One region of the Tatumella sp. JGM94 genome, then DNA from elsewhere that is predicted to be linked to it. Evidence: predicted binding sites of a transcription regulator. Region 1 holds the regulator's gene; each other region holds the start of a gene.
The links. Region 1 encodes PurR, which represses purine synthesis genes. Its sites were predicted from a motif close to CANGCAAACGTTTGCNTG; they were not measured.
Positions count from the first base shown of each region.

Region 2: the regulator PurR is predicted to act here: its motif matches at 1,468-1,485, upstream of purL (phosphoribosylformylglycinamidine synthase).
Region 3: the regulator PurR is predicted to act here: its motif matches at 4,703-4,720, upstream of purT (formate-dependent phosphoribosylglycinamide formyltransferase).
Region 4: the regulator PurR is predicted to act here: its motif matches at 3,837-3,854, upstream of pyrC (dihydroorotase).

Region 1 is NZ_JAERJN010000007.1:133,577-141,397, forward strand. It holds gene punC (purine nucleoside transporter PunC) at 1-282, opposite strand, end outside; gene punR (DNA-binding transcriptional activator PunR) at 388-1,299, shown strand; gene purR (HTH-type transcriptional repressor PurR) at 1,296-2,321, opposite strand; gene JK216_RS07225 (YnhF family membrane protein) at 2,594-2,683, shown strand; gene JK216_RS07230 (C40 family peptidase) at 2,973-3,770, opposite strand; gene JK216_RS07235 (Grx4 family monothiol glutaredoxin) at 4,128-4,463, shown strand; gene rnt (ribonuclease T) at 4,555-5,238, opposite strand; gene gloA (lactoylglutathione lyase) at 5,354-5,761, opposite strand; gene JK216_RS07250 (alkene reductase) at 5,842-6,960, opposite strand; gene JK216_RS07255 (hypothetical protein) at 7,098-7,262, shown strand; gene JK216_RS07260 (DUF1289 domain-containing protein) at 7,270-7,509, shown strand; gene JK216_RS07265 (FUSC family protein) at 7,531-7,821, opposite strand, start outside.
Region 2 is NZ_JAERJN010000018.1:40,628-48,448, forward strand. It holds gene purL (phosphoribosylformylglycinamidine synthase) at 1-1,377, opposite strand, end outside; gene mltF (membrane-bound lytic murein transglycosylase MltF) at 1,650-3,092, shown strand; gene tadA (tRNA adenosine(34) deaminase TadA) at 3,082-3,591, opposite strand; gene yfhb (phosphatidylglycerophosphatase C) at 3,689-4,330, opposite strand; gene JK216_RS13250 (hypothetical protein) at 4,330-4,509, opposite strand; gene JK216_RS13255 (YfhL family 4Fe-4S dicluster ferredoxin) at 4,603-4,857, shown strand; gene acpS (holo-ACP synthase) at 4,868-5,248, opposite strand; gene pdxJ (pyridoxine 5'-phosphate synthase) at 5,248-5,979, opposite strand; gene recO (DNA repair protein RecO) at 6,031-6,762, opposite strand; gene era (GTPase Era) at 6,766-7,671, opposite strand; gene rnc (ribonuclease III) at 7,668-7,821, opposite strand, start outside.
Region 3 is NZ_JAERJN010000001.1:271,846-279,666, forward strand. It holds gene JK216_RS01295 (DUF2511 domain-containing protein) at 94-435, opposite strand; gene copD (copper homeostasis membrane protein CopD) at 481-1,356, opposite strand; gene JK216_RS01305 (DNA polymerase III subunit theta) at 1,591-1,824, shown strand; gene exoX (exodeoxyribonuclease X) at 1,824-2,498, shown strand; gene JK216_RS01315 (prolyl oligopeptidase family serine peptidase) at 2,489-4,561, opposite strand; gene purT (formate-dependent phosphoribosylglycinamide formyltransferase) at 4,766-5,944, shown strand; gene JK216_RS01325 (catecholate siderophore receptor Fiu) at 6,164-7,821, opposite strand, start outside.
Region 4 is NZ_JAERJN010000014.1:63,222-71,042, reverse strand. It holds gene acpA (acid phosphatase) at 1-600, opposite strand, end outside; gene solA (N-methyl-L-tryptophan oxidase) at 845-1,963, opposite strand; gene bssS (biofilm formation regulator BssS) at 2,070-2,324, opposite strand; gene pyrC (dihydroorotase) at 2,770-3,816, opposite strand; gene JK216_RS11570 (lipoprotein) at 3,939-4,502, opposite strand; gene rimJ (ribosomal protein S5-alanine N-acetyltransferase) at 4,779-5,369, shown strand; gene murJ (murein biosynthesis integral membrane protein MurJ) at 5,514-7,052, shown strand; gene flgN (flagellar export chaperone FlgN) at 7,158-7,583, opposite strand; gene flgM (flagellar biosynthesis anti-sigma factor FlgM) at 7,567-7,821, opposite strand, start outside.

The DNA of each region.
Region 1 (7,821 bases):
CGCTGAGCGTACCCATAACATCGCCAGGCATCCGGCGGCAAAAACAGCCAGTCCGCAGATCAGTACCGGTTTTCTGCCTATTCTGTCAGACAGGGGGCCCCAGAATAACTGCGCACAGGCAAATCCGGCCAGGAACAGACTCAGACTGGCGCTGATTATCCCGGCATTGGTCGCGAGGTCCTGTTTGATTGCACCGAAAGCTGGCAGGTACATATCTGTAGCCAGAAAACCCAGCATGCTGAGTAATGACAGATAAACTAAAAAAAATATCGGATGCCGCATTACTGTTCCTTATCACAAAAATTGGCACAGAGTTTAAAAGGGTGCACAGAGAGTTGTGAACCGTTAATATTTGCAATTATCTGTGAAAAAAATTGAAAGGTAATCATGTGGTCTGAATATTCCCTGGAAGTGATAGATGCCGTCGCAAGGAATGGCAGTTTCAGTGCCGCGGCACGTGAACTGCACCGGGTACCCTCGGCAATAAGTTATACAGTAAAACAGCAGGAAGACTGGCTGGCAGTGCAATTGTTTGATCGCCAGCACCGTGATGTGGTGCTGACTGCCGCCGGTGAGCACTATGTTCGTGAATGCCGGGGGATTATCAAAAAAATGCAGGAAACCCGGCGCCAATGCCAGCAACTGGCGAACGGCTGGCGCGGGCAGGTAAGTATTGCGGTGGACTGTGTCGTCAGGCGGGGCAGAATGCAGCAGTTGATTATCGATTTTTACCGGCACTTTCCGGATATAGAATTGCACGTCAGCGAAGAAGTTTTTAACGGTGTCTGGGATGCACTGGCCGGAGGACGGGTGGATATGGCTATCGGAGCGACCCAGGCGATCCCTGTCACCGGGCGTTTTGCATTCCGTGATATGGGACGACTTAACTGGCGGTGTATTGTCAGCGCCGGGCACCCTCTGGCGGCTGAAGCCCGGCCGCGCGAGGAACAATTACGGGCATGGCCATCATTACTGTTGGAAGACACCTCAAGGGAATTACCGCGCCGCATTACCTGGACCCTGGATAACCAGCAGCGGATGACGGTACCGGACTGGCAAACGGGGCTGGATTGTGTCAGGGCAGGATTATGTGTTGCTATGGTACCGGGGCATCTCGCCAGACCACTGCTGGACGTCGGAGAAGTCAGGGAACTTCCTCTGCCGTCACCGTTTCCGGAAAGCCCCTGCTGCGTCAGCTGGGCGGAAGAGAGAAGCTCTCCGGCATTACGCTGGCTCCTTGAGTACCTTGGTGATACGCAGACACTTAACCAGGAATGGCTGAGTGAAACCGGTAGTTAACGACGGTAATCGTGGAACGGACCATCGGCCACCGATCGTCTTTCAATCAGTGACGGGTATACTTCTATGGTTTGCGGCTCTTCGCGTTTATTCACAATACGATCCAGCAGCATATCCAGCGCTTTCTCGCCCAGCTCACTTTTCGGCTGGTGAATAGTGGTCAGGGCAGGGGTAAAATACCGCGCGTTGCGCACGTTATCGTAACCAATGATCGATATATCCTGTGGCACACGCAGGCCCTGTTCATCGGCAGCACAAATTGCCCCCATCGCCATAATATCGCCGCCACAGAATACCGCCGTGGGTAATCGCGGCTGAGCGAGTATTTTTTGCATTGCCAGGTAACCGGATTCGGGTTCAAAGTCTCCCTGCACAGTCCATTCTTCACAATGGGTAATACCTGCCTCCTCCAGTGCTTTAAGAAATCCTGCCAGCCTGCCGCCTCCCGTATTACGCTCCATCTGGCCGGGAATACAACCGATATCACGGTGCCCGCGCTCAATCAGATAACGGCCAGCCATGTAACCGCCACGGAAAGCATTGTCCAGTACGGTATCAGTAAAATCACCACGGGACATTCCCCAGTCCATAACGACCATTGGGATATTACGGTTCTCCTCCAGCATATCCAGCAACTCCTGTGGATATTCGGCACACAATACCAGCAGCCCGTCGACACGTTTGCGCGCCATCATCGATAAATAAGCGCGTTGTTTCTGCAAGTCGTTATGCGCATTGCCCAGAATCAGGGTATAGCCATGTTCGAAACATTTTTTTTCGATAGCTTCCACAATCTCGGCGAAATAAGGTGCTTCGAGAGACGTCGACAGCAGACCAAGCGTCTTAGTGTTATTCACCTTCAGACTTCTGGCGACGGCACTGGGAGAGTAATGCAACTCTTTAATCGCTTCCCAAACCGCTTTGCGGGTCGTTTCCGCAACAAAACGGGTCTGATTAATGACATGAGAAACGGTGGTGGTAGAGACTCCGGCGCGTTTCGCCACATCTTTAATTGTTGCCATTCCTTGAGAACTCCTGGTGTTTTAAATTATTGATTTTAAGTGTGTTAATCGTTTGCGTTTTTACAGTTTTATCAGGCCGCTAATGATGCTGCCAGGAGGGGCCGTAAAGGATTACCTGTAAAAAAAGCCTGTGCCTTACAAGGGGAAACAGGGAAGGTTGCGCAACAAAGAGCGGTAATTCTAACAAGGCTGTGCGAATAAAACGAGATTTTTGCGCAGTAGTGTGGGAATATAATAATTACCCTGTACTTTATGTGTCTATAGGAGCTGTCATGGATACGGATTTAAAGCTGGCGCTGACCACCACTATCGTTGCATTACTGATGATTGCGACGTTCAGTTTCACCGCAATACTGCATTAATGTATTCGCACCGGCAGAGGGCTGTTTACCCGCTAAAGGCACGTATAAAGCCGGAAAGTAAGGGTAGCAAGCAGCATTACTGACAGAGAAGCCGATACCCGGCGTGTTGCGGGTATCGGCTTTTTATTTTACGGGGCACGAATTTTTTTACAGTATTAAGGGAAGTGTATTTATTCAGATATTATGTATTACTGATCCTGACGGAATCACCGCGTTAGCGGACATAAATCCCCCCCTGAATACCGGTGCTGCGATATTCAGGGGGGGATTTTCAGTCTCTGGGCGGAGACTAGCGGACTGTGCTCGGGGTTACGACCCGCCGTGCACCAATATAATGCTGTTGCCAGTACTCGTTACTCAGTGCGCTGATCTGGATATCCTTGCCGGTGCGTGGTGACTGAATGAATTTCCCATTGCCCAGATAAACGCCCACATGATCAGCCGCACCGCCACGGTGGATACGGAAGAATACCAGATCACCTTTCTCAAGATCGTTGCGTTTAACCGGTGCAGCATCACGCAGATGGTACATTTCATTGGCAGTACGGGGAATTCTGAAGTTTACCAGGTCTTTATAGGCATAATAAACCAGCCCGCTGCAGTCAAAGCCCGTATGGGGTGAGGAACCGCCCCACTGGTACGGCTTGCCTAACTGATCCATTAATTTAACCATCACAATGGCACGCGCTTTCTGATAGCGTTCACGGTGCAGTTTACTCATGCGGATAGAAGCCAGTTTCGCGGAAGGGCGGCCGGCGGTCCTTTTGGCTATCTGGCGCTGGTGACCGTATTTTCTGAGTGCCGGTGTGCGATGTAACGCAATACGACGTGATTCTTTTTTCGGGCGGCTCTCTCTGACTTTACGCGGGCTGGTCAGATGCTTAACCCGGTGGATAAGGGGCTGTCGGGTTCTGTGGCGTGTACTGGCTGTTTTCAGTGGTTTTCTTTTTCGGCGGGCATCTTCTGTTACCGCTTTTTTGGCTGATTTATGAAATGAAGCATTTATTGCAGTACGTGGCGAAGCCTCTGCGACATTAAAAAAAAGCTGTGCTACAGCCAGAATAAAAAGCGTGGTCAGTAAACGCATAGTTGTCAGGTTACAGGTTAATGTCCTGAAAAAAAGCGGACAAGATTAAAAAAATAACATCTGACTTTTCAGCCAGCCCCAAAATCATTCTAATCCAGATTTTTATAAAATGTTAAGGTCTTTTTGCCGTAATCTGTTACGAGAAGTTTTTTGGTGTAAAAATGAGCGTAAACAGTTAATTAAGTCATCTTTTTACCGGTATTTTTACCGCGGGTATCCGTGTTTTTACCCAACAGAGATCATTTAACCCTGAAGGCGCTGATATTATCTTTTCGACGGAAGATGAAAAATGTCGTTTTCACCCGCGGGTTGATATCGTTACAATAACCGGACATGTCGTTTTGTCCCGAAGGAAGTATGATGAGCACTCTTGAAAAAATTCAGACGCAGATTTCAGAAAACCCGATTCTGCTGTACATGAAAGGTTCACCAAAACTGCCAAGTTGTGGTTTTTCAGCCCAGGCGGTGCAGGCGCTTTCTGCCTGTGGCCAGCGTTTTGCCTATGTGGACATTTTGCAGAATCCTGATATCCGTGCCGAATTACCGAAATATGCTAACTGGCCAACCTTTCCGCAATTATGGGTGGACGGTGAATTAGTCGGTGGTTGTGATATTATTATCGAGATGTATCAGCGTGGTGAACTGCAACAGCTGATTAACGAAACGGCTGAAAAATATCCTGCAGCGGAATAAACCGCGGATGTGACTGAAAACGATGCCCGCCGGCCGATGCGGGCATTTTTTCAGCTGCTAACTGAAAGCGGCAGCCTGTTCTCTGTCAGATCTACAACACCGGTGAACTGTGCTGTGTTTTTTCAGCATCAGCATCAGTATCAGTCGCTAATGGCCATCCTCCCAGCCTTTTCCAGCGGTTAACCAGTTCACAAAACAGGGTTGCTGTCTGTTGCGTATCATACAGGGCTGAGTGTGCCTGATGACTGTCAAACTCCATACCTGCGGCCTTACAGGCTTTGGCAAGTACGGTCTGTCCGAGAACCAGTCCGCTGAGCGCTGCGGTATCGAAAGTGGCAAACGGATGGAAAGGATTGCGTTTCAGATTACTGCGCCGGGCTGCCGCCATAACAAAGCTTTGATCAAACTGGGCATTGTGGGCGACAATCACTGCCCGTCCGCAGTCACTGTCTTTCATCCCTTTACGCACCATTTTGAAAATAGCATGTAACGCATCATGCTCACTTACCCCGTTACGTTGCGGGTCATCAGGATTAATCCCGGTAAATGCCAGAGCCTCAGGGTGAAGCAGGGCACCTTCAAACGGGTTAACATTGAAGTGCAGTGTCTGGTCGGGCTGTAACCAGCCGTCACTATCCATTTTCAGGGTAATCGCAGCTATTTCCAGCAATGCGTCAGTATCGGCATTGAAACCGGCGGTTTCGACATCGATAACCACAGGAAAAAAACCGCGAAAGCGTTGGTTCAGGGCATTCAGGGAACAAATATCGGACATCAGTATCTCATTGGACGAAAAGCGCAGTGGGTAGTATCGTAAAAACAGCAATGGCACAGTGACGGCTATCAGAGGCCGCAGAAAGTGCCTGCCTGTAGCAGGCAGACACTGATGATCAGTGACTCAGGCCCTGACCTGCATATTTTTTCTCGATAAGTTCGATTTTATAACCGTCCGGGTCTTCGACAAAAGCGATAACCGTATTACCACCTTTCACCGGACCGGCTTCACGCGATACTTTACCTCCGCCCTGGCGGATTTTTTCACAGGCTTCAGCCGCGTCCTCGACCTCGATAGCAATGTGGCCATAAGCGTTGCCAGGTTCATAACTGTCAACACCCCAGTTATAGGTCAGTTCAATAACTGCACCTTCACTTTCTTCCGTATAACCGAGGAAAGCCAGCGTATATTTGTACTCGGTGTTTTCACTTTGACGTAACAAACGCATACCCAGCACCCGGGTATAAAAATCTACAGAGCGTTGTAAGTCACCGACACGCAGCATGGTATGAAGCAGACGCATATCATCCTCTTTTTTTCTGTGCAGTCATCAGACATTAATGACCGGAAAGTTTACCGGTCTTTAGTGTAACAGGGAAATCGTTACAGTGAAGCCCGCTTATCGGTCATAAACGGGTAATCGGTGTATCCCTGAGCAGAACCGCCGTAAAATGACTCCGGATGCTGCGGATTCAGTGGTGCATTTTGTTGCAGGCGTTCTGGCAAATCAGGGTTTGCAATATAGTCCCGGCCAAAAGCAACCGCATCAATAAGGCCGCGGTTAATCAGCGCCTCTGCCTTTTGTTTAGTATAGGCACCGGCGCCAATAATTACCCCCGGGAATGCAGCACGGACTTTGTGACGAAAATCGTCACTGTAAGGTGCCCCGCCAGCCCAGTCAGGCTCAGATAAATGCAGATAGGCGACTTTCCGTTTTGCCAGTTCATTGATCAGCCACAGGGCTTCGGCTTCTTCATCCGGTCCGTTGGCTAATGCCTGGAACTCACCGACAGGGGACAGGCGAATGGCAATCCGATCTTTTGCCCAGGCTTCTCCCATCGCATCGACAATGTCCAGTACCAGACGTGCACGGTTTTGCAGGCTGCCACCATATTCGTCGGTCCGCTGATTGGACTGTGCCGACAGGAACTGATGTAACAGGTAGCCATGGGCGGCATGGATCTCTGCCAGGTCAAATCCGGCCTGCTCAGCATTGGCCGCGGCCTGACGGAAATCTGCAATCACTTGCTGAATATCACTGTGGCTCATTTCCCGTGGCAGTGATGTTTTTTCCCGATAGACATTACCGTCAGCATCTTTCAGGGAAGTGCGGGTATTGCCCGGCAGTGCAGAAGGCGCCAGCGGTGGTCGTCCGCCGGGCTGTAGCGACGAATGAGAAATACGTCCTGTATGCCATAATTGTACTGCTATATGTCCCTCAGCAGCATGTACCTGACGGGTAATGTCAGACCAGGCAGCAATTTGCGGGGCGCTATGTAATCCGGGAGCGCCGGCATAACCTTTTGCCTGAAAGGATACCTGGGTGGCTTCAGAAATGATCAGCCCGGCGGAAGCGCGCTGTGTATAATAAACAGCCATCAGCGGTGTGGGAATATCGCCGGGTTCAATACTGCGCAGCCGGGTCAGGGGTGCCATAAAAATACGGTTGGGTACGGTAATTGCGCCAACGGTTAACGGTGTAAAAAGCGGACTGTCAGTCATTTTATTCTCCCCGCGGATGAAGTGTGGTTACAGCATTAACGGCCTGTCCGGAGCCGGCATCAGAGATGATCAGCAGTAACGGGTATCACCGGTCTGTTTCCGGGCCCGGGCAGGCAGAGTAAAGAGCAGGCTGCCTGATGACAATGGACAAGTGGCCTGAACGCACAAACGGACAATTTCCGGCAATGCCGGCCAGTTTTTACGATTGCCAGTGGCATGATCCGGCGCTAGAGTTTAACGGAACTGTAGCAAAAATAACCCGCCGGGCAGAGATTAGCTGGCAGGCATACTCTATGTGCTGAGGGGATAATGGCTGAGCAACTGGAATTTTTCCCTGTCCCGAATCCGTGTCGCGGGATTTGTCGTAGCGACAGCCGGGGCTATTGTCAGGGCTGCCAGCGCAGCCGGGAAGAACGTTTTAACTGGATGACATTCACCGATCCTCAGAAACGTGAGGTACTGCGCATCTGTCTGCAACGGCGCCTGCGTATGCAGCGCCGGAAAAAAACGGCCGAAAGTGAAGAGCCGCAGCAGCCGTCATTATTCTGAACCGTCCGCCGGGGCAGGGGACTAATCAGGAACGGCCTGCTGTAACTGGGCCAGCGAACAGTGCAGGCGCCATAAAATCCCTGCCAGCTCCCGTGCTTCTCTGTCACTGTTAACGGGTAGCCCACGGATCATATCTTCCAGTTCGCTGAGTGTGGCCAGTAGTGAACGATGACGGACGCCCTGTAAACTAATAATATGATGCAATGAACGGAAACACTGATCACGGATGACGATCAGGCTGGCCGAGGCTGACTGCCAGCGGCGTAATTGCCAGACAATATGTGAACAGTTAAGCAATACCACCCCCCAGCG
Region 2 (7,821 bases), on a different contig from region 1:
ACCTGACGCCATCGATGATGCTGCACCACCGCCCAGACCAATATTCATTGCCGGGCCGCCCAGAACTATCAGTTTAGCCCCGACGGTAATGTCACCTTTCTGCACGTGATCAGCGCGGATATTACCGATTCCGCCCGCCAGCATCACCGGCTTATGATAACCACGCAGCTCTTCACCATTGTGGCTGTTTACCTGCGCTTCGTAGGTACGAAAATATCCATTCAGTGCCGGACGGCCGAATTCATTATTAAATGCCGCCCCGCCCAGCGGGCCTTCCGTCATAATATCCAGCGCGCTGACAATCCGCTCCGGTTTACCGAAATCCTGTTCCCACGGCTGCTCAAAACCGGGGATCCTCAGGTTAGACACGGAGAAGCCGGTCAGACCCGCTTTAGGTTTAGCGCCGCGGCCGGTCGCACCTTCATCACGTATTTCCCCGCCCGACCCTGTCGCCGCTCCCGGCCACGGAGAGATCGCTGTCGGGTGGTTATGGGTTTCCACTTTCATCAGGATATGGGCTTCTTCCTGATGGTAATCATAGCGGCCCTGCTGATCATCCGCATAAAAACGACCCACGGTTGAACCTTCCATCACTGCCGCATTGTCTTTATAGGCAGAGAGCACATGCTCAGGATTTTTTTCGAAGGTATTTTTAATCATTTTAAACAGCGACTTTGGCTGTTTTTCACCGTCAATAATCCAGTCGGCGTTAAAGATTTTGTGACGGCAGTGCTCAGAGTTAGCCTGAGCAAACATATACAGCTCAATATCGTTCGGGTTACGTCCCAGCGCGGTAAAGGCTGCCAGCAGATAGTCAATTTCGTCTTCTGCCAGTGCCAGCCCGAGGGAGAGGTTTGCTTCCTGCAGCGCTTCACGCCCGTGTCCCAGAATATCCACCGCCTTTACCGGTTGTGGCTGATGATGAGCGAACAGTTGTTCAGCCTGAGACAGATCCGTGAATACGGTTTCCATCATCCGGTCATGGAGTAATACCCCCAGCCGGGCCCACTGAGCTTCTGTCAGGTTTTCTGCCTGAATATAGAAAGCCAGCCCGCGTTCCAGCCGCAACACTTTAGATAGTTCACAGTTATGTGCAATATCAGTCGCTTTCGAAGACCATGGCGATATGGTACCCGGCCGCGGGGTAACCAGTAATAAACGTCCGGCAGGTTCATGTTCTGCCAGCGAGGGACCGTATTTAAGAAGACGTTGGAGACGATTTTGCTCGTCCTGAGTCAGGGGTGAACTGACATCAGCAAAATGCACGTATTCGGCATAAATGTCACTCACCGGCAGATGAGCGTCGTGAAAGCTGGTCAACAGTTTGTTAATACGAAATGCCGACAGAGCGGGCGAACCACGCAAAATTTCCATCATTAAAGATCTCTCGTCTTCGAAACGCCGGGCGACGCTTCATTGGGCGCAACAGGGGGAAAACGGGGCGTATTATAAAGAATAAGGCCCCGTTACGAAACCGTTTGCGCGGATTTTATCTGGATAATTCACCGCCCAAAAAACAAACATTTCTTGCTATAAAAGTTGCTCTTTGCCTTTTTGTTGCTCAAAATGCTCTCCGCGTCGGGGTACTATTCCTGTGTTTAACATCCTGCCAAAAGGCTGAACCCGGCGCTGATTAATGAGATAATACTTTGAAATACTTAAAGTTTAATTATCTTTTGATCGGTCTTGTCACTCTATTACTGGCAATAGCTTTATGGCCTGCGATACCCTGGCATTCAGGTTCACAAGACACTCTGTCGCAAATAAAATCGCGCGGAGTATTACGTATCAGCACCATAAATTCGTCACTGACCTGGCAAAAGATAAATAAAGATCCTACGGGAATGGATTACGAACTGGCCAAACGCTTTGCAGACTATCTGGGCGTGAAGCTGGAGGTCACTGTACGCCCGAATATTGAAAGCCTGTTTGATGATCTGAACAATCACCAGGCGGATTTACTGGCTGCGGGTCTGGCCTGGGACAGCCACCGCCAGCAAAACTACCGTAGCGGACCGGCCTACTATACGACCACGCAACAACTGGTCTACCGCGTCGACCGGCCACGGCCTAAAAATCTGGGTGATCTGCGAGGTACACTGGCCGTGCCTTCAGAGTCAGCGTTTATTCCGACCCTTAAAGCGGCAAAAGCAGATCAATACCCGCAACTTGACTGGAGCATAGAGAAGAAACTCAGTCCTCAGGCAGTGCTGGAACAGGTAGCCTCAGGCAAACTGGACTATACCATCGGTGATTCGGCGACCATCGGTATGATGCAACGTATTCACCCGAAACTGGCTGTCGCGTTTGATGTCACCAGTGAGACTCCCGTGAACTGGTATATGGCAAAATCTGCTGATGATAGCCTGAATGCTGCCCTGCTTGATTTTTATAACCGTTTAAATGAAGAAGGTACTCTGGCGCGGCTGGATGAAAAATATTTTGGCCATACGGGAAGCTTTGACTATGTTGATACCCGGACATTTTTACGGGCGATTGACAGTACCCTGCCTTCCCTGCAGCCACTGTTCAAAAAATATGCCAGCCAGATAGACTGGCGTTTGCTGGCAGCGATTGCTTATCAGGAGTCACACTGGGATCCGCGGGCCACATCACCGACCGGCGTCCGGGGGATGATGATGCTCACCCGTAATACGGCCGACAGTCTGGAGGTCAGTGACCGGCTGGATGCTGCCGAAAGTATTCGCGGTGGCAGCCAGTATCTGCAAAATCTGATGGATAAAATGCCGGAAACTATCCCTTCAGATGAGCGTATCTGGTTCGCCCTGACTGCCTATAATATCGGTTATGCCCATATGATGGATGCCCGAAAACTCACCATGAAGCAGGGGGGCAATCCCGATAGCTGGGCCGATGTCAAAACCCGGTTACCGCTGCTGGCTCAGAAACGTTATTACAGCCAGACAACTTACGGCTTTGCCCGCGGCAATGAAGCCTATAATTACGTGGAAAATATCCGTAAATACAATATCAGCCTGGTCGGATACCTGCAGGAAATGCAGCAGAAACCGCCGGTTATGCCGGAATCCGATCCTATAACACCGGCTGAACCACAAATTGCTATGAACTAAGTGACTGATTTTCCCGCTGCGCCTGGCGCAGCGCTTTTTTTTGTGCACGACGCAGGCGGAAAAAATCACTTAACTGGCTGGCACATTCGTCAGCCAGTACCCCTCCGGTAACCTCTATCCGGTGATTCATCCCCGGGTGACCGGGCACATCCAGTAAAGACCCCGCAGCCCCGGTTTTCCCATCACTGGCACCGAATACCAGCCTGGAGATACGGCTGTGTACCATCGCCCCGGCACACATTACGCAGGGCTCAAGGGTGACATACAGCGTTGTGTCGAGTAAGCGATAATTGTTCAGTGCCCGCCCGCCATTACGCAGCGCCATGATTTCAGCATGTGCTGTCGGATCATGTGATGCCACAGGATGGTTCCAGCCTTCGGCAATCAGCGCCCCCTGAGACACCAGGACCGCACCGACCGGAACTTCATTATTATCCTGAGCCCGCTTTGCCAGCGATAATGCGTAACGCATCCAGTACTCATCATTTTTTTCGGTCAACACTTTATCCCCGGTTAATATTTTCGCGGCGCATTATACCGGGATCACTGATGAATGCGTAGCAGCGGTCGCGGTCCTCCGGCCGGAGTATTGTCGTTCACCCTTCGCCGAGCGGTTCAATCTCTCCGCGGGCGGTGACACGCCAGCGATGACTGCAGCAGGCCATTAACGGATTATCCTGACGACTGTCACTGTAACCGCTGTAAAGCCGCAGCGGGCTGCCCAGTTGCCGTTCCAGCTGCCTGACTTTTTCTTTACCAATACAGCGCAGAGTCAGTACCCGCCCTCCGAGACTGCGTCGCATCTGTGAACCGATAATATTTACCGCGGGTAAAAAAGAGGACTGATGATACACACTTTCCACCAGCGTCACCGGCGACCCGGTAATTAACCAGACACTGGTATCCGTTGCCTGAAGATAGTGATTAAGCCGCCGGTGCACATCCGGAAACGGGATCACCCGTGGCCGGAACCAGCGACAAAACGCCTGTTGCTGCCGCTGTAAAAATGCTTCACTGTGCCCGACAGTCACCGACCAGAGTAACAGGCTGACAGGCCAGCGTGAGGCCCGGCCACAGACCAGTAACCCGCCGGCAATAAGCGGTATCAGCAACAATAGCGGCAACAGATTTAACGGTTGCCGGACAAGGCAATAGCGCAGATAACTGCCGAATAAATCCTGTTTATGGAGCGTGCCATCAAGATCGAAAAACACCACCCGTTGTTGTGCTTTTTTCATTATTTATGACTCTTCAGAGCTCTGCCGATACTCACCGTATCCTGACTGTAGCAGATATCACCACAATGCCGGATATACCGGGTACCACTCATAGGCTGCGGATTGATCCCCGCCTTGCGAAGAACATCACCGCAGGCATTATTGGGCTTTAACCGCTTCTGTGGTAAAGTGCGCGCCATTAACCCGCCTTTTAGTGTGGGATAACGCTGTCGCCGGAGCTAACCACAGAAACCCCGGTTGTGATGAAAAATGGTATAAGGCAGATAACCGAAGTGGCATTACTGATAACTACGCGCTGTATAAATTGTGATATGTGCGAACCCGAATGCCCTAACCAGGCGATTTCAATGGGGGATACCATCTATCAGATTGATGCCGATCGCTGCACCGAATGTGTGGGTCATTACGACGCACCGACCTGCCAGAGTGTCTGCCCGATCAATAATACTATTATCACCGATCCGCAGCAGACAGAAACCACCGAAGCATTATGGGAAAAGTTTGTGACCCTGTGGCACTCTGCCTGAGTCAGCGGAATCAGTTTTCCAGGATTACCGTCGCGCAGGCATAACGACGTTCATCCGCCAGGGTAACATGCACATGGCGAACGCCCAGATTTTCTGCCAGTGCACTGGCCTGACCAAAAAAACGCAGACAGGGTTTACCCAGCGCATCATTGAACACTTCAAACTGGTTGAAAGCCAGCCCGCCGCGGATTCCGGTGCCAAACGCTTTGGCAACGGCTTCTTTTACTGCAAACCGTTTCGCCAGAAAACGCACCGGCTGATGGTGTTGCTGATATTGCTGCCATTCGAAATCAGTCAGTACCCGGCGAGCCAGCCGGTCACCGGACCGGCCAATCACCTGCTCAATGCGTTCAATCTCAACAATATCAGTACCCAGCCCGAGAATAGCCATTAACGACGCGATTCTCTGAGCAGGGTTTTCATTTCACCTACTGCCCCGGCCAGGCCGGTGATCACTGCCTTGCCGATAACAGAATGGCCGATATTCAACTCATAGATCTCTGGTATCGCCGCAACCGGTAAGACATTATGGTAAGTCAGTCCGTGACCGGCATTGACTTTCAGACCGCGGGAGACGGCATATTGCGCGGCTTCACGAATACGTTCAAGTTCAGCATCCTGAGCCGGCCCCTGCGCAGCTTCCGCATAAGCCCCCGTATGAATCTCGATAAACGGTGCCCCGGCAGTAACCGCTGCGTCAATCTGCCGGCGATCTGCATCAATAAACAGGGACACCAGAATACCGGCCTCACTGAGGCGCTTGACGGCGGCATTGAGTTTTTGCTGCTGCCCTGCCACATCCAGCCCGCCTTCGGTGGTCACTTCACGGCGGTTTTCCGGCACCAGACAACAAAAATGCGGACGTGTCTCACAGGCAATGTTTAACATCTCTTCGGTGACAGCCATTTCCAGATTCATCCGTGTCTGGATAGTTTCACGCAGCAAACGAATATCACGGTCAGTAATATGGCGGCGGTCTTCGCGTAAATGAACTGTGATCCCATCAGCGCCGGCCTGCTCAGCAATAAAGGCGGCCTGCACCGGATCCGGATAGCATGTGCCTCTGGCATTACGTAAGGTGGCGATATGGTCAATATTGACCCCTAATAATAATTCCTTCATGACAATCCTCAGTCTGAATAATGGCACCCGGCGGGTTCAGGAGCTCCCTGATCACTGTTTGTCTGGCGCTACTGTCCCGGCGGGCAACGTAAATTGCCGGAATAATTCCTGGCTCTTTAATGGTTTACCACCAAGATAAGGCTTTAAGGCTATACGTGTAAAACGTTTTGCTGCTTTCAGGGTATCGCCGTCCGGAAAATCACGCGCATAAAGTGCCAGCAAATGCCGGCCGGTGAAACTGCGCTGGGTCACTACCAGGCTGGCGATAAAACCTTTTTCGTCCCGGTAACTGTAAGTCATTGTTTCACTGACAGGTTCGCCACTGCCGGCGCAATGTAAAAAGTCGACCCCGTAACCAAGATGCCCCAGCACCGCCAGTTCGAAACGACGTAATACGGGCTCAGCCGATCCGGTGGCCGCAGCCAGCCCCTGAATACAGTGCAGATAGTCGAAAAACAGTTCGGAGAAGGGAATTTCCTGTCCCAGCATACGGGAAAGCAATTCATTGACGTATAAACCGCAGTACAGATACGTACCACTGAGCGGCAGTGCCAGCGAAATGGCTTCGGCACTGCGGAGGGTTCTGATATCACCTTTACCGGACCAGCGAACCAGTAACGGCGTAAAAGGCTGTAAGGTACCTTTCAGTTGCGAACGTTTGGAACGGGCGCCTTTTGCCAGCACCCGGACCCGGCCTTCGCTTTCGCTGAACAGATCCAGTAACAGGCTGGTTTCGCTGTACGGGCGACTATGCAGTACAAATGCGCGTTGCCAGCCTTCCATTGGTTAAAGGTCGTCAGTATAACCCAGGCTGCGTAACGCACGTTCATCGTCCGCCCAGCCGGATTTCACTTTAACCCACAGTTCCAGATGCACTTTAACTTCAAACATCTGTTCCATATCTCTGCGGGCTTCAATGCCGATAGTTTTAATTCTGGAACCTTTATTACCGATCACCATTTTTTTCTGGCCTTCCCGCTCGACCAGAATCAGACCATGGATATCGTAACCGCCGCGTTCGTTATTCACAAACTGCTCGATTTCGACCGTTACTGAGTAAGGCAGTTCAGCCCCCAGAAAACGCATCAGTTTTTCACGGATGATCTCTGAGGCCATAAAGCGCTGAGAACGGTCGGTCACATAGTCTTCAGGAAAATGGTGATCTGCTTCCGGCAGGCGTTTGTGCACGATAGCGGCAATCGCATCGACATTATTCCCGTCTTCAGCACACATGGGGACCACATCCAGGAAATCCATTTTCTGGCTCAGCATCTGAATATGCGGCAGTAAAATAGATTTATCCTGCAGGTTATCAATCTTGTTGATCGCCAGGACTACCGGTACTTTGCCTGCTTTCAGTTTACCCAGCACCATTTCGTCATCATCTGTCCAGCGGGTTCCTTCCACGACAAAGATAATCAGTTCCACATCCCCGATAGAACTACTGGCTGCACGGTTCATCAGGCGGTTAATCGCCCTTTTTTCTTCCATATGCAGGCCGGGGGTATCAACATAAATAGCCTGATAATTGTCCCGGGTATCAATACCCATGATACGGTGTCGCGTGGTTTGTGGCTTACGCGAGGTAATAGAAATTTTCTGACCCAGTAACTGGTTCAGTAAGGTAGATTTACCGACATTTGGCCGGCCTACAATTGCGATAAAACCGCAATGGGGTGCTTGTTCGCTCATTCAATTCCTAACTTAGTCAGCGCCTGTTCTGCGGCTGCCTGTTCTGCTTTGCGGCGGCTGGAACCAACACCAACCACCGCATCATCCATCCCGCTCACCTGACAATGAATAGTAAATTCCTGGTCATGTGCTTCACCGCGTACCTGTACT
Region 3 (7,821 bases), on a different contig from region 1:
CTAAAAACTGTGGTTATGCAATAACGTTGCTCTGTTAATAAGCATAGTCTGCTTTCCCCCGGTTTCCAGTGCCATTGGCTGATGCTGTCACCGCTATTTTCCGCACAAAGACTGCGCTTTGCTGATCAATGGTTGCAGGCTCATTTTCTGACCGGGATGATTTTTATCATCCGCCACCAGCGGAGCAATTGAGCTTCCCTGAGCCAGCCCGGCATTCACTTTTTGCTGTGCTGTTTTATTCAACGGGTAATTCATTAAGGTCGACGGATTAATGGCAAATAATGCGCCGTCCTTTTCACAGGTCAGCATAATTTCTTCACGGTTCAGGGGCCAGTGATCTTTGCCGGTTTCGAAACGACTGACGGTGATCACCTGAGTTGCCATAGCCTGACCACTGAGCAACAGCAGTAACAGGGAAGGAAATATTTTTTTCATGCAATATAAACCTTGTTTACACAATCATTGAATAACGGGAAAAATTCATCCCGGCGATAAGGTTGCCAGCAGGCTGACCAGTCCGATGACGACCAGAGAGGTAATCAGCTCCAGTCTGGTCAGGCGAATAAATAACTGCCGACTGTCGTGGTTCGCCGCCTGTTTAAACTGTGGTACCAGCGTGTAGCGGTTATACAGCGCAATCGTCACCATCAGCATGACAAACAGCACTTTCAACATCAGCAGGCTCAGCCATAATGTGGGCTGCAGCGAAAAGCCGGCAATCGATAACGTATTAATAACACCGCTGAATAACGTAACCGCCACCGCCCAGTGACCATAACGGGAAAAACGCATCATGGACAGCAGGGCCTCCCGCTCACCGTATTCCCGTCCTGCCTGTTGCATCAGTCGCAGCAGCGGATACAAACCTCCGCACCAGAAAGCAGCTCCCAGCAGATGGACAGTCTGGCTCAGCTGCCCTGCGATACCGGCTATCCCGTCGTGCATCGCGGCATGTCCGGTCCCCGCCAGGCACAGTAGTTGAATCATACTGCTCAGCAATAATAATTTCCGGATACGGGACCCTGAGAACCTGATCAGCAGCAGAGTCAGTGCCGGAAGCAACATTTCCGCCCCCCAGGCCCGGCCAAAACGGGTAGCGGCCACAGCACGCCAGATGTCCGGCTGCGTAAACCCGTTTTGCTGCCCGCTCATCAATACTGTCTGGGCAGCAAATATTCCCAGCGCACTGACTAACGCAATGGCTGCACTCCACCACAAGGGGGTTTTCAGCAATGCCCCTAACTGTCCGGCGAATTTACCACGGGTCAGCAGCACCATATAGCCGAGTGTGCCGGAAAAAAATAACAGACTACTGAAATGGAAAAAACGCAGAAGTATGTAGCCGGTAACAATCACCTGTTACCTCGCCGCGGGAAAATAACCGTATCTGACATCGCGGCGACTATTGTCTGTCTGCCGCATCTCCTGTTCCGCAACACTCTGCTCTCCTGACACTGATAATAAGAACTGCCTGATTACATTAAGAATACGCCGCTACTGAACCGGTGTCGAGTTTACGCCAGCTTAGCCCGGGGGTTGATCCGCAGAAGAGAAAGCATTATTTTGACGCTAAATATTCAGGAGCACCCGATGAGCTTTAACTTAGCCCTGCTGTCTGCAGAAGAAAAAGATAAGATTAATACGGATCTGGCTGCCTCCGGCGTCGCCTTTAAAGAACGTTATAATATGCCGGTAGTCGCTGAGATTGTTGAAAGAGAACAACCTGAAGCATTACGCGACTGGTTCCGCCAGCGACTGGGGACTTTTCGCCAGACCTCCCTGACCCTGTCACGTTTACCTTATGAACCTAAACAGAAAAACTGATGTTACGGGTTATTGATACAGAAACCTGTGGCCTGCAGGGCGGCATTGTCGAAATCGCCTCGGTGGATGTGACTGATGGCAGGATAGTCAATCCGATGAGTGATTTGGTCTGTCCCGATCGGCCTATCAGCCATCAGGCAATGGCAATTCATCGGATCACCCCGCAGATGGTTGCTGATCAGCCGCCGATTGAGCAGGTCATCTCCCGTTACCAGGGCAGCGACTGCTATGTGGCACATAATGCCAGTTTTGACCGCAGGGTACTTCCTGAAATGGGCGGCGAATGGCTGTGCACCCTGAAGATGGCACGCCAGTTATGGCCGGGGCGTAAATACAGTAACCAGGCGCTGCGCCATAGCCTTAAGCTGGACATTGAACCGCCACAGCACCTGCATGCTCACCGGGCATTGTATGACTGCTATGTGACCGCCGCACTGTTAATCCGGATTATGGAACAATCGGGCTGGGATCGCCCGCAGATGCTGGCAGTCTGCCAGCCGGCAGCCAGCGCTCAGGCCGATGATATTTTCCCTTTCGGAAAATACCGCGGACAACCTATTGCTTCAGTGGCGCGGAAGGACCCGGGTTATCTGCGCTGGATGCTGGATAATCTTACGGACTTACGCCCGGCATTACGCCAGGCACTCCGGCATTATCTGAAGGGTCAGCTCTGAATCTGAGCTGGCGGAAGCAGCCCTTCCGCCAGCCCGATAAGGAAGGCACTCTCCATCGCGATATCATGATAGGCTTTAAACCGTCCCGATTTCCCCCCGTGCCCGGCATCCATATCGGTCCATAACAGCAGCAAGTGATTATCGGTTTTCAGTTCCCGCAGCTTCGCGACCCACTTGGCCGGTTCCCAGTACTGTACCTGCGAATCATGTAAGCCAGTGGTTACCAGCATATGTGGATAAGCCGCAGGGCAGACATTATCATAAGGGCTATAACTGCGGATAACGGCATAGCTTTCGGCCTGCTGCGGATTACCCCACTCATCATATTCGCCGGTGGTTAACGGAATACTTTCATCCAGCATGGTCGTCAGCACATCAACAAAAGGTACCTGTGCCACAATTCCGTGATACAGTCCGGCAGCCTGATTAACTATCGCTCCCATCAGTAAGCCACCGGCACTGCCGCCCATGGCATAGCATTGTTGCGGGTTACCATAACCCCGCGCCAGTAACTGGCGGGTTGACTGGATAAAGTCACTGAAGCTGTGCTGTTTATTTGCCAGCCGTCCGCCGTCGTACCACGCCTGCCCCAGCTCGCCACCACCACGAATATGCACCAGTGCATAGACAAATCCTCTGTCCAGCAGACTGAGACGACTGCTGCTAAAGTCTGCATCCATACTGCTGCCATACGCACCGTAACCGTAGACCAATAAAGGATTTTCCGCCGGACGGAACAGGTCTTTTCGGTAGACCAGGGATACGGGTACCTCACAGCCATCATCCATTGTCAGCCATAAATACTCACTGTGGTATTTCCCGGCACTGAAACCTTTTACCGTGCTTTGCTTCAGAATCTGACGTTCACCGCTGTCCAGATCAAGCTGGAAGGTGGTTGCCGGGGTGGTCATGGATGAATAACCGTAACGTAATTCTGAAGTGTCCGGCGACGGGTTATAGCCCAGCCAGGTCACGTACGTCGGATCATCAAAGCGGATCAGCCGTTGTTCATCACGGAAACGATGATACTGAGACAAACAGCTCAGGCCGTTTTCCCGCTCTTCCGTCACCAGCCAGTCCCGGAATACCTGAAAGTCCTCCAGTACCCGCTGCTCTCTGACGGGGATGACCGTCTGCCAGTGCCTTTCTTCCGGCAGGGATTCTGCGGTGCGGTACAGGCCGAAATTAATCCCTTCGGCGTTGGATCGGATATAAAACTGCTGCTGATAGTGGTCCAGATCATATTCATGATCTTCCCGCCGCGGCAAAAAACATTCGGGCGCGGACTGAGGCTCACTGGCATTCACCAGCCAGACCTCGGTGCTGGTGGTACTGTCGATAATAATTTCGATAAAGTCTTCCGAGGTGGTTTTCCCCAGACTGACATAGAAGCTGTCATCATTTTCCTGATACACCAGCTGGTCCTGGTCGACCGCTGTTCCCGCAATATGTCGCCAGACCTGCCAGGGCAACAGAGTATCCGGATCCTGACGGACATAGAACAGAGTTCTGCCATCATTCGCCCATACCAGCGAAGGAGAAACGCCGGTCAGGACTTCCGGAAACCAGTGGTTATCCGCTAATGAGTACAGACGTATCTCATATTGTCGCCGTGATAAAAAATCTTCCGCGACCGCCATCAGACGATTATCCGTGGTGATATCCAGGGCTCCGAGACTATAGTACGGATGCTGCTCTGCTCTTTTGTTACAGTCAATCAGGCATTCCCACTGTGGATCTGCGGATCCGTTTTGCCGGGCGCGGAACCATGCCGGGTACTCTCCTCTGGCAGCAAAACGCTGCTGATAGAGAAAACCGTTTTTCAGATAAGGGACCGAATGATCTTTCGGCGGGATACGGGCCACCATTTCCTGGTATAACCTTTTTTCCAGGTCTTTCACCGCGGATAATTGTTGCTGGCAGTAATCATTTTCCTGACGCAGATAGTCAAGGACTTCCGGACGGGAACGCTCATCATCCCTCAGCCAGTAGTAATTATCTGTTCTGGTTTCACCATGCAGTGTCATTGTATGGGGATGTTTTGCTGCTTTTGGGATTGTCATTGTCTCTGTCCTGAAAAAATTAAGACCTGCCAGCCGGAGGAATACGTTCACCGCAAGGAAGAATCTGACCCTGTCATCGTCTGCCCTGCCGTCTGTGAAGCAGACTTTACCATTATAAAAAAGAAATCGCCTGCTAATGCCTGCGCAATCGTTTTCCTTTATACTGTGCGGCAGTTTTTGTTCAGGAATCAACGGGTGAAAAGAATGGTAACTCTCGGAACAGCACTGCGTCCGTCAGCAACACGTGTCATGTTATTAGGCTCAGGTGAACTGGGGAAAGAAGTTGCTGTGGAATGTCAGCGGCTGGGTGTGGAAGTGATCGCCGTAGACCGCTACGCCGATGCTCCGGCGATGCATGTGGCCCACCGCAGCTATGTGATCAATATGCTGGATGGTGATGCGCTGGCAGAAGTTATCGCCAGGGAAAAACCTGATTTTGTGGTGCCGGAAATCGAAGCGATTGCTACAGATAAATTACTCGAGCTTGAACAACAAGGTGTGCATGTGGTGCCGACTGCACGTGCAGCAAAACTGACCATGAACCGTGAGGGCATTCGCCGGCTGGCTGCAGAAGAACTGGCACTGCCAACCTCAGCTTATCGTTTCGCTGACAGTAAAGAGACGTTTTTTGCTGCCGCCCATGACATCGGATTCCCCTGTATCGTTAAACCGGTGATGAGCTCTTCAGGTAAAGGTCAGAGCTTTATCCGTACCCCGGACCAACTGGAACAAGCCTGGCAATACGCCCAGCAAGGTGGCCGTGCAGGGGCCGGAAAGGTGATTGTTGAAGCCGTGGTTAACTTCGATTTTGAGATCACTCTGCTGACGGTCCATGCCGCGGATGGTATTCATTTTTGTGCGCCGATCGGCCATCGCCAGCAAGACGGTGATTACCGTGAATCCTGGCAGCCACGGGCCATGAGCCCGCTGGCCCTGGAACGTGCTCAGCAAATCTCAGCGTCAGTTGTCAGGGCCCTCGGAGGATTCGGGCTGTTTGGCGTCGAGCTGTTTGTCTGCGGCGATGACATCATTTTCAGCGAAGTCTCACCACGCCCCCATGATACGGGTATGGTCACCCTGATTTCACAGGACCTGTCGGAATTTGCTCTGCATGTCCGTGCCTTCCTCGGTTTACCAATCGGCGGGATCCGTCAGTATGGCCCGTCAGCTTCTGCGGTTATCCTGCCGGAACTGGACAGCCGGGATATCCGTTTTGTGAATGCGGACCAGGCACTGGGTGCCGGTCTGCAGCTGCGTTTATTTGGCAAACCCGCCATTGAAGGCCGCCGCCGGCTGGGTGTGGCTTTAGCTACCGGAGATACCACCGAACAAGCGGTTGCCCGCGCTATCGCAGCCGCAGAAAAAGTATCAGTCAGTGGTTAATTAACCGACTGCCGCCTGTCCCCCGCAGCCCGGGGGACTTATCATTGTCAGCATCTTTACCTCCCCCGACTGCCGTCGTCTCTCCTTTTAGCCTGAAAATGTTTGCTGAGTACTGCTGTTAGCGGGACATCCGGAAGGTTACGGATCAAAAACGCTGCCCTCAGGCAGCGTTGATCAGTCTCTTCGTTCAATAACGACGGTCAGTGTTCAGACCTGTTGTCAGAAATGCACATTGGCGGTCAGCATCCAGGTACGTGGTGTGCCCGGCGTATAGCGATAGCCACTGCGGTTAAGTGCAGCAATATATTTTTTATTAAACATATTGTAGACATTCAGCTGTAAATCGAGGGTCGGATTCACCCGCCACGTCGCCATAGAGTCGGCAACCCAGTAATGATCAACCGATGAAGGTGTGCCTGACGCACCGTCTTTAATTTTATGCATACTGCCCGTGTAACGTGCACCTAAACCAACTGTCACGTCATCGGTCACATCCCAGGTCGCCCAGGAGGTAAAGGCATGACGCGGGGTGAACGGAATATAGCTGGAGCCGTCATTGGTTGCCGAGGTTTTGTCGGTACGGGTGTTCTGCAATGTATAACCGGCCATCAGATGAATATTGTCCGTAATATCCCCTGCGGCAGTCAGTTCATAACCCTGAACCCGTTTGGAACCAATCTGCTGGTACTGATTAGTAGTTGTATCCAGCTCCGCGTCATTTTTAATCGTGGTTCTGAATAGTGCAGCACTGAGTAACAGTTTTTTATTCAGTAACGACCATTTGGTGCCCAGTTCTGATGTTTCTGCACGCTCTGGTTTGAAGTTAATGTTTTCACCGCTGCGTGACGTCCTGTCGGTACTGTCGCTGGTCAGTTTGAAATCAGTGCCGCCCGGAGGCTGCTGAGATACACCGTAGTTAACGTACAGGTTACCTTCTTTGGTCAGATGATACAGAGCTCCGGCTTTCCAGTTGACCAGGTTACCTGAGTGGCTGAGATCCGTATGGCCGGTGGCACTGTCCCCGGTATAATGTGTTTTGTAGCTGTCGAGGCGCAAGCCGCCATTAAACTCAATACGCTGCGTCAGCTTAAGAGTGTCAAACGCATAAACACCGAGGGTATTGGTGCGGGCTTTTGAACCATAACCGGTGGCAGAACTGACTGCCGTATCCGCATCAGGATTCAGCAGGTTAACGCTGTTCGCCGCAAAGGCGTAAGGGTAGGAAACATAATCTTCCCGGGTCAGTTCCAGCCCGGTGCTGATATTATGTTGCATCCCGAAGGTATCGAATTTTGTCGTCAGGTTAGTCTGGTTAGTCAGAATTTTATTGACCGTATTGCTTGAGTTCATCAGGCGTGAACCATAAACATTACCGTCAGTTTCGGTGATAGTCCGGCCCAGCACCGCAGAAAGCAGATAACGCTGACGAATTTCAGACCAGCGGGTGGTATTTCGCAACGTTGTGCGGTCGTTAAAGTCGTGCTCCAGCCGGGAGGTGAAAGTATCGATCATATCGTGTTCATAATCTGAATCGGTACCGTAAAATGTACTGCGTGATACTGGTCCGGAATTGTTCAGTATGCTGTTGGTACTGCTGTAGCCCGGTAAGCCGACCGTATACACCCCGCCATCCGGAGTGTTGTCTTGCTGTTCATGGAAGTAATCAAGATACCAGCGGGTTTTGGTACCTAAACCGAAGGCCAGTGAAGGCGCGATACCGAATTTCTGGTGGTTAATATGGTCGCGATCTTTTGTATTGCCTTTATCACCCATCACATTAACACGGAAAGCCGCGGTATCGCTCAGCATCTGGTTATAATCCAGGGTAGCCCGCCGTTCAGAGGCACTGCCATAGCCGAGAGATCCATCCACCCCGG
Region 4 (7,821 bases), on a different contig from region 1:
GACGAATTTATCGTTTTTTCCGCCGTTAATCTGCATCTGGTTCTGATAGAACACATGCCAGAGATCGCGGGTGATCACACCCTGTGGCAGAGCTTCACCATCGGGCCCCTTCAGCGCGAAGGGTTTATTAGGCAGATGCTGCATATACGGGGCATTTTCTGCGACCTGGTAACGGGTATGGTTGACGGTTTGTTCGTCAGGTACCAGTCCTTTCCAGACCGGGGGAAACTCGCTCAGTAGTGTGCCATCGCGGTCGCGCTGCTGATACTGTTGCGGGTGCAGTTCGGAAAGGGGATGTTTTACCCCAGGGAAATTGGCAAATAAATTATTAAAGCTGCGGTTTTCTGCATAGATAACAACAATATTGCGGACATGCTTTCTCAGCAATTGATCCTGCTGTTTCTCAGGCAGTTTATTTAAGGCTACAGGCTGATGAGCAGATGGCGTTTTTGCGTCTGCCAGCGGCAGTATCCCCGAACTCAGGCCGATAACCGAGGCTCCGGCGAGGAAGCGACGGCGGGCCGGGTTGTCAGGACGCGTATTTTGCGCCGAAGGCTGCTGTCCGGTAGCGTCATTCTTCTCATTTTCTGGTTTCTTCATTTGCACATAACCTTAATAGATTCATCATGGTAAAAGCAGCCAGAATCCTATAAGGCAGTTATGACAATATTATTACAACCACAGACTGGCGGAGGTACCGGCAGAAAAGAGCCTTCGTGACCGGGAAACCGGGCCAGCCCGGGGTACAGACCCGCGCAGGGTAAAATAAACAGCCCGCAGGGCCGCAGGAATGAATTGGTTTGTTACAATTACCCTGCGCCAGAGCGGCAGCAGGGTAACGCACTCAGCCAGTGAAGCGCTGCAGAGAAAAAGGTTTTACTGAGTCGGGTAACTGTCCCTGAGTAGCAAAATGGCAGGCAATTTCGCCTAACACCGGAGAAAACTTAAAGCCATGGCCGCTTAGCCCGGTGATCACCAGACAATCCGGGGTATCCGGCAGAGTATCAATAATAAAATCTTCATCCGGCGACATATCATAACTGCAGGACTCGCCATACAGACAGCCACCCACACCACTCAGACACTGGCGCAGAAAAGCGAAACACTCGCTGCCATCCCGGGCGATACTGCCAAAGGGCGGGCGGGGCTGATTCAGGGATAAGGGTTGTCCGCCGTCATGGCGTCCGGCTTTCAGAGCATTGTCCTGTGCCGGAAATCCGTAGTACTGGCTGCCGTCGTCCAGTTCGATACTGAACCCCGGGAAATGGTTGTTTTCACTATAGCGCCCGTCAGCCTGAAACCAGGAAAATACTTTGCGTATCGGGGTGACAGGTAATCCGGGCAACAGAGTCTGCACTGTGCTGCCGGAACTGACCAGCAGCTTGCGCCCGAAGTACTCACCTTCGGCAGTGGTGACTTTTTGCAGACCATCCTGCCGGCCGATGGCAGTGACGGGGCAATTAAACAGCTGGCCGCACCCCTGTTCCCTCGCCAGCCGGATCCAGTGTTCTACCGCACTTTCGGCAGAAAGATAACCGGCATCCTGTTCGTAAACGGCACAGAAGTGTTCAGGCAGGGTAATTTCAGGCCAGCGTTGCTGTACCTGCTTTGCAGTCAGGGTCTCTGTATTCAGTGACCAGCGTTGTGCACTGGTCCTGATATTTTCCATAAACCCCGAACCGCGGGGACCGGCATTTAATACACCACAGGGATGTAACAGCTTAACCCCGGCGGTTTGTTCAAATTCCTGCCACAGTGCCTTACTGCGCAGCAGCAGGGGAACATATTTTTCACCTTCGCCATAGGCATAACGGATCAGGCGGCTGGTGCCATGGTGTGCCCCCTGTTTATGGGGAGGATGGTGAGCATCAATCATCAATACATTCAGTCCTGCACGGCTGGCGTAATAACCGGCCGCTGCACCGGCAGAGCCACTGCCGGCAATTATTAAATCGTAAATCATTCCCGTTAACCCCCTGAGACAGTGCGGATAAACAGGATAACAGAGCCCTGAATGATAGCAAAAATAAAGGCACCCGGTCGGGTGCCTGCTGACGAGGGAGCAGAGACTAATGTTTTAACGGATGGAGGGGCCGGTCTTCGGCTGACTCTATTTTGGCAATACCGGCTTCCAGTATCGATATAAACTGCCGCGCCACATCAGTGGTCAGCCAGTAGGTCGGTCCTATATCCGCTTCTTCTTCTTTCTGTTGCATCGACGATAATGAATGCAGGCGGATCATCATTGCATCATAGACATCAACGGTGCTGATATCCCAGCCGACCAGTGAATGGGTCTGAATGACATCTTTCTCTCTATCCATAAAACCCCCTGATTACTCGTGAAACGACGTGTATATTGAGGTTTAGCTCCAGCCTGTGTAAAAAATTGCAAGGCAATATAATTATAACATGTATCCTGAAAACTGGCAGAAACGCAATAAAATATTGCGGGGGATGGCAGAAAAACAGCCCGCTCAAACCGGGCTGTGTCCCCTGACAGGGCTCTCGCGGCAAGAGTACAGGGTTGACCTGCACCATATTGTTGCCGGGCCGGGCCGGGTCGCAGGCGATTACTACAGGCTACGGGTCAGTAAAGCCGAATAAAAAAACCGGATGGCGACACCCGGTGGCGTATCAACGCTTAACCACCGTTTCACTGCCACCTTGTGTGGCAGTGAAACATGACTGACTGTCCACAGTAAGGGGGCTGCAGGCAGATATTACTGTATACGTATACAGTAATATCTCTGCTAAGGCAACGGCTGATCAGGGCGCTACCGTCCAGTTCAGTGTCTGGCCGGCGAGGAAGGGAACAATAACATCATCTCCGGCAGCTATCGTTTCAGGAACCGTCCATGGCTGGCGTAGCAGGGTCACTGTATCTTCGTTGACCGGTAACCCATAAAACTGCGGCCCGTTGACGGAGCAGAAAGCTTCGAGATGTTGCAGTGCATCCAGTTCTTCAAATACGGTAGCGTAGGCCGACAGTGCACTCGGGGCATTAAAGACTCCCGCACATCCGCAACTGCTTTCTTTACGGTGGCGCAGGTGTGGTGCCGTATCAGTGCCGAGGAAAAAGCGCGGATGACCACTGGCAACCACCTGACGCAACGCTTCCTGATGAATATTACGTTTCAGGATCGGCAGACAGTACAGGTGCGGGCGAATGCCGCCACTCAGCATATGGTTACGGTTAAACATCAGATGTTGCGGAGTAATCGTTGCTGCCAGGTGTTGATCACCGGCACTGACATAGTCAGCCGCATCTTTGGTGGTAATGTGTTCCAGCACCACCCGCAGGGCCGGGAACTGGCTGCGCAGCGGGATTAATACCTGTTCAATAAAACGTGCTTCACGGTCGAAAATATCCACATGTGAGTCGGTCACTTCGCCGTGGATTAACAGCGGCATCCCCAGCGACTGCATACGATCCAGCACGGAGGCAATATGTCCGATACTGGTGACCCCGTGGCTGGAGTTGGTGGTGGCATGTGCCGGATACAGCTTGGCAGCAGTGAATACTTTATTGCGAAAACCGGTTTCGATTTCGTCCGGATCCAGCGAGTCGGTCAGGTAGCAGGTCATCAGTGGCTGAAAACTATGCCCGGCAGGGCGGGCCGCCATGATACGGTCACGGTAAGCAATGGCTGCGCTGACGGTGGTTACCGGCGGGACAAGGTTTGGCATGACTATTGCGCGGCCATACACCTCGCTGGTATATGGCAGGACGGTGTTCAGCATTTCATCGTCACGTAAATGGATATGCCAGTCATCGGGACGGCGTAAAGTGATCTTATCTGGGTGAACAGTCATGCATCAGGCTCCGGCGTAAAAGAGTAAACGTTTGCGGGGGTTTTTACCGGGGACTAAGGATAAAGCCCCCGCGGCCGGATTGCACTTGTTTTTTGCGCTGATTTTTGGCAGTCAGTCGCCGGTTAGCGGGTCAGGGAAATCACCAGTTCGCCGGGTTTCACTTCCAGACCTTTGGCCAGTTTTTTTGCCAGCCCTTCGGCAGTACTGCGGTCCGCACTTAGCACATAGGCCGGATGATTCTTAAAATACTCCTGCAATGACTGGTTCAGAACCGGCATCAGGGCAGTGACAACAGAACGGAGCTTATCCGGGCTGACCTGTGAGTCGGTGATTTGCAGATCCTGCAGGTAGATAGCTGACTGTTGTGGATCAAAGACCGGCTGTGCTTTCATTTTCAGGCTCACCCGGGCGTCCTGCTGACCAAACAGTGATTGTAACTGTATATCGGCAGTGCCGGAGAGCGTCATTTTATTCGGTTCTTCCCTGCCGATAGCTGATTGTAAGTCAGTCAGGACAATATGCGCGCTGGCCAGCCCGTTAACCCCGATATCTTTCTGATAGTTATCGTGTTTTTTCAGCGCGTTGTTCACCTGTTGCTCGCTGATGGTGTATTGTGTCAGGTGGTCACAGCCTGTGAGCAGCAGGGCAGTGAATAAAAGTGACAGGCAGATAAACAATTTACGCATATATTCCTCAACTTACCGGTAAGATCCTTGCGGGCCGGGGAGTATTCTGCCTGAGTTACTGCCGGGTGTCATCCCGTGTCCCTGCCTCCTTCTCTGCCAGTTACTTCCGGCAACAGTGGCTGAAAATTACCCGTGTGCGACAACGATTTCGCGACAGTCAGCAGAAAATAAGTGTGTTTTTAATGGGATAAATAAGCCGCTGGTATTAACATAATCAGCAGTCCGTCCGGAGCAAACCGGACACGGAACAATCTGTTCATTAGTCAGGGAGTCTTTATGTTTGGATACCGTACAGCATCTTCCCGCGTGAGTCTGACGACTGACCGGATGGTGGTCCGGCTGGTGAATGATCGCGATGCATGGCGAATGGCAGACTATTATGCCGGTAACCGTGCCTACTTAATGCCGTGGGAACCTATCCGTGATCAAAGCTATTTCCAGGCGTCCGGCTGGCAGGCCCGGTTATCGGTGATGACAGAGCAGCAGCGTCAGGGGGCAGCCTATTACTTTATTCTGCTGGACCCCTCGGAACAGGAAGTAATGGGCGTGGCCAATTTCAGTAATGTGGTACGCGGCTGTTTTTATGCCTGCTATCTCGGTTATTCGCTGGGGGAAAAATGGCAGGGGCAAGGGCTGATGCAGGAAGCGTTACAGGCGGCCATTCGTTATATGCAGCGGCAACATAAGATCCACCGGATAATGGCCAATTATATGCCGCGGAATCAGCGCAGCGGAAATCTGCTGGCACGGCTGGGTTTTGAGAAAGAAGGGTATGCACGGCAATATCTGCTGATTAATGGTGTCTGGGAAGATCATGTTCTGACGGCACTGACTCGTGAGGATGGCAGTGCTGATAAGTATTGCTGAATTACGCCTTGTAACAAACACTGCTGGTGATTTTTACCAGCGCCGATAGACTATGCCCGCCTACAGAAACTGTGTGCCAATGGCCGGGGAGCAGATCACCGTTCCGGGCTATAAATGTCGAAATTGCAGGATGTCTGAACACTTATGAATTTGCTTAAATCACTGGCTGCGGTCAGTTCAATGACCTTGTTTTCCCGCGTGCTGGGTTTTGCCCGCGATGCCATTGTGGCGCGGGTATTTGGTGCCGGGATGGCGACCGATGCTTTTTTTGTGGCGTTTAAACTTCCCAATCTGTTGCGCCGTATATTTGCCGAAGGTGCATTTTCACAGGCCTTTGTGCCTATTCTGGCCGAGTATAAAAATACTCAGGGTGAAGAGGCCTCACGTATTTTTGTGTCGTATGTCGCGGGTTTACTGACACTGGTGCTGGCGGTAGTGACAATCCTGGGGATGCTGGCAGCCCCGTGGGTCATTTATATTACGGCCCCCGGTTTTGCTGATACGGCGGATAAATTTGCGTTAACCACCGCGTTACTGCGGGTAACCTTTCCATATATCTTACTGATCTCTCTGGCATCGCTGATTGGTGCGGTACTCAATACCTGGAACCGTTTTTCGGTACCGGCCTTTGCCCCGACCTTGCTGAATGTCAGCATGATCGGCTTTGCGCTGTTTGCTGCCCCCTGGTTTCACCCTCATGTGATGGCACTGGCCTGGGCGGTTGTAGTCGGCGGGGTACTGCAACTGGGTTATCAGCTGCCCCATTTACGTAAGATAGGTATGCTGGTATTACCGCGGATCAATCTGCACGATGCCGGGGTATGGCGGGTATTACGTCAGATGGGGCCGGCGATCCTCGGAGTCTCCGTCAGCCAGATCTCTCTGATTATCAATACTATTTTTGCTTCATTTCTGGTATCCGGCTCCGTGTCCTGGATGTATTACGCTGACCGGCTGATGGAATTTCCTTCGGGAGTGCTGGGGGTTGCCCTGGGGACGATTCTGTTACCGTCACTGTCCCGCAGTTTTGCCAGCGGTAATCACCAGGAATATTCCAACCTGATGGACTGGGGGCTGCGCCTGTGCCTGTTGCTGGCGATCCCCAGTTCAGTGGCAATAGGTATCCTTGCCGGGCCATTGACTTCAGCTCTGTTCCAGTATGGTAAGTTTACGGCATTTGATGCCCTGATGACTCAGCATGCGCTGGTTGCTTATGCGGTCGGGCTGGTAGGACTGATCGTGGTGAAGGTGCTGGCTCCGGGCTTCTATTCCCGGCAGGATATTAAAACACCGGTAAAAATTGCTATTTTCACCCTGTTATCGACTCAGGTGATGAATCTGGCATTTATTGGTCCCCTGAAACATGCCGGTTTATCTTTATCCATCGGGCTGGCGGCCTGTCTGAATGCCGGACTGTTATTCTGGCAATTACGCAAAAAGAAAATTTTTCATCCACAGCCGGGCTGGGCCGGTTTTCTTTCCCGACTGATTTTATCGGTGGTTATTATGGGGGCAGTCCTCTATACCCTGCTGCAATACATGCCATCGTGGGGGGAAGGCGAAATGGTGTGGCGGATCCTGCGGCTGACCGGAGTCTGTGCCGTCGGCGGGCTGGTGTACTTTGGCAGCCTCGCGATAATGGGATTCCGTGTCAAAGACTTCGCCCGGCGCAGTGTGACCTGATCAGCGGGCCACGGCCGGACTCTCAGGAAAGCAGTGATCACTGACAGGGTAACTTTTATCGGAAGTTACCCTGTCTCCGGCAGAGCCGGCATCTGCGTTTATATATCACTCAGCATAGCCATCCGGTCCGTAAAAGGGCCGCTGACTCAGGGGAGACAAGACGGATAAAGCCTGTTGTGTCCAGCGAAGTTGTTGTTGCAGCAGCAAGCCCGTATGCTGGTTGGCCTGCTGTAGCACACAAAGTTGCCGGCAAACCGCCTGCCACAAGTCGGCTAACGGTCCGCAGTCCGTATAGGGGGCCTGTAAACTGTGCTGCTGACCGGCCTCCGCCAGCCGTAAATCGAGATAACTTAAAGTATTCAGGGCCGCCTGCTTATCTTCTGTCAGGCTCTGCAGCCGGTAACTGTCAGGATGTGCTGCCATCAGTTCCTGTTGCTCTGTTTCCATCATCAGTTGCAGTGACGATAAAACCTGCTGCATGTTCTGCACGATTATCAATAACGCTTGCTGCGGATTAGTCTGCGTCATCATGCTCCACCCTCAGGCTGTCAGCGATCCCGTTAGCAATTATCCGGCTATCAGTGTGGTAATGTCCGTCGGCAATTGCCTGCCGGAGATCATTAACCTTTGACTGACGGATATCCCCCTGACTGGTGTTATGCAGTAATTGTGGTACCCGGCTCAGGTTTACCCTGGCAGCGGGGGCCGCAGTACCGGACAGTGACAGTTTGTCCTGAAGACGTATGCCGGCTGATGGCTGTTGTTCTGC